2 regions of the Candidatus Allofournierella excrementigallinarum genome follow, and region 1 is predicted to be linked to the other one. Evidence: predicted binding sites of a transcription regulator. Region 1 holds the regulator's gene; the other holds the start of a gene.
What was found. The regulator HrcA, encoded in region 1, represses chaperone genes, less so after heat shock. The targets are predictions, from matches to a motif close to TGTTAGCACTCNNNNNNNNNGAGTGCTAACA.
Positions count from the first base shown of each region.

Region 2: a site for HrcA is predicted at 1,868-1,898, ahead of htpG (molecular chaperone HtpG). Genes of this name have one in related genera too.

Region 1 is NZ_CALXHK010000029.1:19,018-22,210, forward strand. Features, by position in the region: gene ACH2AT_RS06925 (nucleotide exchange factor GrpE) at 51-668, opposite strand; gene hrcA (heat-inducible transcriptional repressor HrcA) at 665-1,699, opposite strand; gene ACH2AT_RS06935 (stage V sporulation T C-terminal domain-containing protein) at 1,902-2,444, opposite strand; gene ACH2AT_RS06940 (uroporphyrinogen decarboxylase family protein) at 2,562-3,193, opposite strand, start outside.
Region 2 is NZ_CALXHK010000007.1:35,018-38,210, forward strand. Features, by position in the region: gene ACH2AT_RS02380 (ABC transporter permease) at 1-7, shown strand, start outside; gene ACH2AT_RS02385 (ABC transporter permease) at 4-1,035, shown strand; gene ACH2AT_RS02390 (hypothetical protein) at 1,192-1,527, shown strand; gene ACH2AT_RS02395 (helix-turn-helix transcriptional regulator) at 1,517-1,708, shown strand; gene htpG (molecular chaperone HtpG) at 1,941-3,193, shown strand, end outside.

The DNA of each region.
Region 1 (3,193 bases):
ATGGGTGGAATGTTTTGCTATGGGAAGGGGTTTTAAGCCCTTTCAGCGGACTATTCGGCCACGATGACCGCGGCGTGGCGGATGACCTTGTCACCCAGCTTGTAGCCTTTCTGGAACACCTGCAGGACGGTGCCGCTCTCCTCGCCGTTCTCGGCCGCCTTCTGCATCACGGCGTTGTGCACCGCGGGGTCGAAGGGCAGGCCCAGGGCGGGGATCTCCTCCACCTTGAGGGCCTGGAAGGCGGCCCTGGCTTTTTCCAGCGTCAGGGTCACGCCCTTCTTGAAATTCTCGTCGGCGGTGGGGGCGGCCTCGGCCATCTCCAGCGTGTCCAGGATGGTGAGGATCTGGCTCACCGCGTGGGCCACGCCGCTCCCGAAGGCGGCGTCCTGCTCCCGGGCCGAGCGCTTGCGGAAGTTGTCGTACTCGGCGGCGGTGCGCAGCAGCCGCTCCTTGGCGGCGTCCGCTTCGGCGCGGGCCGTTTCGGCCTCGGCTTTGGCGGCGGCCAGCTGGCTTTCCAGCTCCTTTTTGGTCTCTTTCTTTTCCTTTTTGGGGTCTTTTTCCGCCGCGGGCTGTTCAGCCTCGGGGGCGGCGGCCTCCTGCGCCGCTTCGGCCTGGGGGGCCGTTTCGGCTGCGGCCTCTTCGGGCCGGATGTTGGTCTCGTCCATCATTGCGGGTCCTCCTGTGCCTTGCCGGCCATGCACTCGCCGAGTTTCAAGGCAAAATAGTCAAGAACGGGCACCAGCTGCTCAAAGGGCATCCGGGTGGGCCCCAGCAGGGCGATGGCCCCGGTGAGGCCGCCGCCGGCAAGGTAGCGCTTGCTCATGAAGCAAAGCCCCGGCAGCGGGCGCTGCAGGTCCTCGCCCAGCAGCACGGTGGTGCGGCCGGTGCGGGGGGTGATGAGCCTGCCGGCCCGTTCGTCGTCGGTGAAAAGCTCCAGCACCCGGGGCAGAAGGCCGGTCAGCTCCGGCCAGCGCATCAGGTACTGCAGGCCCTGGGGATAGGTGCGGGCCTGGGCCGCCTGCCGCAGCAGCGCCGCCGCCGCGTTCAGCACCGGGTAGAGGTCGCTGCCCCGCTCGCCCAGCCCGGCGGCCAGGTTCGCCAGCACCGCGCCGGAAAGGTCCGCCGGCGCCACAAAGGTCAGCCCCCGGTTCAGCACCCCGGCCAGCAGCGCCGCGTCCTCAGCGGTGAGGTCGGTGTCCAGCCGTGCCACGCGGGTGCGCACGCCGCCGGCGCTGGTCACCGCCAGCACCGCCGCGGTGCAGCGGCCCACCTGCACCACCTCGTAGTGGGCGATGCACAGATCGTCCGCCCGGGGGGTGGTGGCCGCCACCATGTAGCCGGAATAATCCGCCAGGGCCTTGGCCGCGCCCGCCGCCAATCTTTCCGGCTCGTAGTCGAGGCCGGCGAAGATGCGGTCGATCTCGGTTTTCTGCCGGGGGGAAAGGCCGGGCGCGGGGCGCATCAGGTTATCCAGATAATAGCGGTAGCCCTTGGCGCTGGGCACCCGGCCCGCGCTGGTGTGGGGCTGCTCCAGAAGGCCCAGCTTTGTCAGCGCGGCCATCTCGTTGCGCAGGGTCGCGCTGGACACCGCCATGTCGAAATACTGGCACAAAAGCCCCGAGCCCACCGGCTCGCCGCCCTGGGTGTAAAGGGCAACGATGGCCTCCAGCACCCGCTGCTTCCTGTCGTCCATGGCCATGCGCCCCACCTCTTTTCCGTGGTTTTAGCACTCATTACATCTGAGTGCTAAATTTATTGTACTCCATTTTATTCGTCTGTCAAGGGGGTGGTGTGAAAAATTTAAAAGTTTCATGGAACGTTCACAATGCCGCCCCCCTCGGGGCACAAAAAGGGCCCGCGCCAGCTCTTTCGGGGCGGCGCGGGCGGGGAGGAACGGCGCTTCAGCTCTCCATCTGCTTTGCCAGGAAGGCGGCGGCGATGGCCAGGGCCTTCTGCTCCTCGGGGGTGGGGACGGCGGCCTTCTCGTCGCTCAGAAGGGCCACCGCCCCCGCCACGTCGCCGGCGGCGACGATGGGCACGGCGATGTGGATGTGGCGCGCCGCGCCCTCGCAGGGGAACTGGCAGTCCTCGGCGCGGCCGGAGTGGAGATAGACGCGGCGGGCGTGCATCAGCTTTTCCAGCGGGATGCTCACCCGCTTTTCCAGGCACTCCCTGCGGGCGGCGCCGGCGGCGGCGATGATGCTGTCCCGGTCGCAGACGATGGAGGTGCGGGAAAGATTCTTTTGCAGCACCTCGGCGTACTGGGCGGCAAAGGAGGCCATCTCGCCGATGGGTGAATACTTTTTAAAAATGACCTCGCCGTCGCCGGTGGTGAAGATCTCCAGCGGGTCTCCCTGGCGGATGCGCTGGGTGCGGCGTATCTCCTTGGGGATGACCACCCGCCCCAGTTCGTCGATGCGGCGCACGATGCCGGTTGCTTTCATAAGTCGGTTCCTCCCAACGCAGATATTGGCTGCTGGTAGTATTTGCATCCGGGGGAAAAATATGCAGCGGAGGCCAAAAAGCGGCCCGGGGCCTGAAAGGGCCCCGGGCCGCCTGTGTCAGCGGTGAAGGGGGTAGTCGCGGCAGGCCTGCACATAGGCCCGGATGTTCTGCCAGGGCACCTCCGGCTCCAGCAGGTGGGTGGGGGCCGCGAACAGCCCGCCCTCGCTGGCGATGTCCAGGTTCTTCCACACCTCGGCCCGCACCTGGTCCGGCGTGCCGAAGGGCATCACCGTCTGGGTGCCGATGGTGCCGTGGAACACCAGCCGGTCGTGGTATTTGGCATAGATCCCGCCAAAGTCCATGCACTCGCTCTGGATGGGGTTGAGCACGTCGATGCCCGCGTCGATGAGGCCGTCGATCAGCGGCTCGATGAAGCCGCAGGAGTGGTAGAACACGATGATGTCCGGCCGCACGGCCTTCACCTGGGCGATGAGCTTTTTCAGCCGGGGCTGGATCCACCGGCCATACAGCTCCCGGCTCATCATGATGCTGCGCTGCATGCCGATGTCGTCGCCCAGGAACAGGATGTCGCAGCCGGCGTTGGCATACAGAAGGGCCCGCTGGGTGCTCATGGCGGCCACCCGGTCCAGAATGGCGGCGGCCATCTCCTCGTCGCACACCATGTCCATCATCAGGTTTTCCATGCCCCGGATGTACCAGGAGGTCTCCCAGATGGTGCACTGCATGT
Region 2 (3,193 bases), on a different contig from region 1:
GAAATGACCTTTCTGATCCAACAGACCCTGACCTATGCCGTGCCTCTGATGATCGTGGCGCTGGCGGGCGTTTTCGCCGAGCGCAGCGGCATCATCAACCTGGCGCTGGAAGGCATCATGATCTTCGGCGCATTCATCGGCGTGTTGTTCGTCAACCTCACCCAGAAAGCGGGCGTCTTTGCCGAGGCAAAGGCCGCCGGTGACTGGGTGGCCCTGCAGGGCTTCATGGTGCTGGCCATGCTGGTGGCGGCCATCATGGGCGCAGTGTTCTCGCTGCTGCTCTCCTTCGCCTCGGTGAACCTGAAGGCGGACCAGACCATCGGCGGCACCGCGCTGAACCTGCTGGCTCCCGCCCTGGTGCTGTTCTTCATCCGCATCATCGCCAACCAGAACACCCTGCAGATGGCCGAGGGCGACTCCGCCAGCTGGTTCATGATCAAGAAGAGCTTCTTTGGTTATGGCCGGGGCGACGAGATGGGCTTTTTCGGCAGCACCTTCATCGACAAGACCTATCTTGCCACCTACATCTGCATCCTGCTGTTCATCATTCTGTCCATCCTGCTCTACAAGACCCGCTTCGGCCTGCGCCTGCGCAGCTGCGGCGAGAATCCCCAGGCAGCGGACTCTCTGGGCATCAACGTCTACGTCATGCGCTACGCCGGCACCACCATCTCCGGCGCACTGGCCGGCATGGGCGGCTTCGTCTACGCGCTGACCACCGCCAACTGCGCCTCCACCGGCGACGTGGCGGGCTTCGGCTTCCTGGCCCTGGCCGTGATGATCTTCGGCAACTGGAAGCCCCTGAACATCGCCTGCTCGGCGCTGCTGTTCGGCCTGTTCAAGTGCATCGCCGCCTCCTACGCCAGCATCGACATCAACGGCGACGGCGTGTTCCTTCTGGCGGACCTGGGCGTCAGCCCCCATTTCTACCGCATGCTGCCCTACCTCATCACCCTGCTGGTGCTGGCATTCACCAGCAAGAAGAGCCGCGCCCCCAAGGCGGAGGGCATCCCCTACGACAAGAGCACCCGCTGAAATCTTCGCGCTCGATGCAAGCCTTCTGCGGGCGCCGCGAAAAGCGGCGCCCGCATTTTCTTAAAGCAAAATGTCAAAAACTCTTGACATGAGCCACCCCTCGTGGTATGCTGATAATGTCAAAAGAATTTGACATTTTGAAAAGGAGGCAGCGCAATGGATCCTGTAACGCAAGGCATGTTCACGTGGGAAAACTTTTTCCTGATTTTGTTTGGGCTTTTTCTGCTGGGCTCCATCCTTCTGGATGTGGCCATGGTGGTCTCGCTGATGCGGGTGGGGGATGAGCGCCGCCAGCTCATCGTCTGGAAGGCCGGGGCCTTCACGCTGCTCGTCACGGTGCTGACTCAGATATTTGATGTGGTGGAGGCGGTGGTGCGGGCCCAGAAGCTGCAGTCCAATCCCTTCATTGATCTCAGCGTTACCGCAGTGACCTACTTCGTGGTGCTGCTGGTGCTGAAGAAACGGTACGGTGATTTCGAACGTGGAAAATAAAATTCGCGAAATGCGCAGGGAAAAGGGCCTTTTGCAGGAACAGCTGGCCAAAAAGTGCGGTGTTTCCCGCCAGACCATCAACGCCATCGAGAACAACAAATACGACCCCACCCTGGCGCTGGCCTTCAAGCTGGCCCAGGAGCTGGGGGCTACCGTGGACGAGCTGTTCACGCCGGGCTGATCTCAGCCCGGCGTTTTTCGTTGGCAGCCGCCCGCCTTGCCTCTGGCCGGCGGGCCCCACGGCCTCGCCGCGCCCTTTTGGCAGCGCCGCGCTGAATTTGAACGGAATTTAAATTTTGTGTGAAACCCCTTGCTTTTTTGTGCAAAACGCGGTATAGTTAATTAGCACTCAAATGAACAGAGTGCTAAAATTATTCTGCTTTGATATTTTGAAATAAAGGGAGCGAACACACATGGCAGTGAAACAATTCAAGGCCGAAAGCAAAAAGCTGCTGGACCTGATGGTGAACAGCATCTACTCCAACAAGGAGATCTTCCTGCGCGAACTGATCAGCAACGCCAGCGACGCCATTGACAAGCTCTATTTCAAAAGCCTCACCGACCACTCGGTGCCCAGCCGCAAGGAGGACTACAAGATCCACCTGACGCTGGACAAAGACAACCGCACCATCACCCTCACCGACAACGGCATCGGCATGACCAGGGAGGAGCTGGAGAAGAACCTCGGCACCATCGCCCGCAGCGGCAGCTTCGACTTCAAGGCCGAGAACAAGGCCGAGGACATCGACATCATCGGCCAGTTCGGCGTGGGCTTCTACTCCGCCTTCATGGTGGCCAGCCGGGTCACGGTCATCAGCCGGGCCTTTGGCAGCGACACCGCCTGGAAGTGGGAGAGCAAGGGCGCCGAGGGCTACACCATCACCGAGGCGGACAAACCCGAGGTGGGCACCCAGGTCATCCTGGTGGTGAAGGAGAGCACCCCCGAAGAAAACTACGACCGCTTTTTGGACGAGTACACCCTGGTGGGCATCGTCAAGAAGTACAGCGACTATGTGCGCTATCCCATCCAGATGTACCGGGAAAAGACCCGCCAGAAGGAAAAGCCCGCCGACGCCGGCGAGGACTACACCCCCGAGTACGAGACCTACACCGAGCTGGAGACCCTCAACAGCATGGTGCCTCTGTGGAAGCGCACGAAGGGCGAAGTGACCGACGAGGAGTACAACCAGTTCTACAAGGACAAGTTCTACGACTTCACCGACCCCGCCCGGGTCATTGTGAGCCGCACCGAGGGCGCCGCCACCTACAACGCGCTGCTGTTCATCCCCGGCCGCGCGCCTTACGACTACTACACCCGCGACTACGAAAAGGGCCTGCAGCTCTATGCCAGCGGCGTGCTCATCATGGAAAAGTGCGCCGACCTTCTGCCGGACCATTTCAGCTTCGTCAAGGGCGTGGTGGACAGCCAGGACCTCTCCCTCAACATCAGCCGTGAGATGCTGCAGCAGGACGGGCGGCTCAAGCTCATCCGCTCAAGCCTTGAAAAGAAGATCAAGAACGAGCTGAACGCCATGAAAACCGGCGAGCGGGAGAAGTACGAGGCGTTCTTCAAGAACTTTGGCCGCCAGCTGAAATACGGCTGCTACGCCGACTACGGCATGCACGCCGACCAGCTGAAGGACCTGCTTTTGTTCTACAGCGCCCG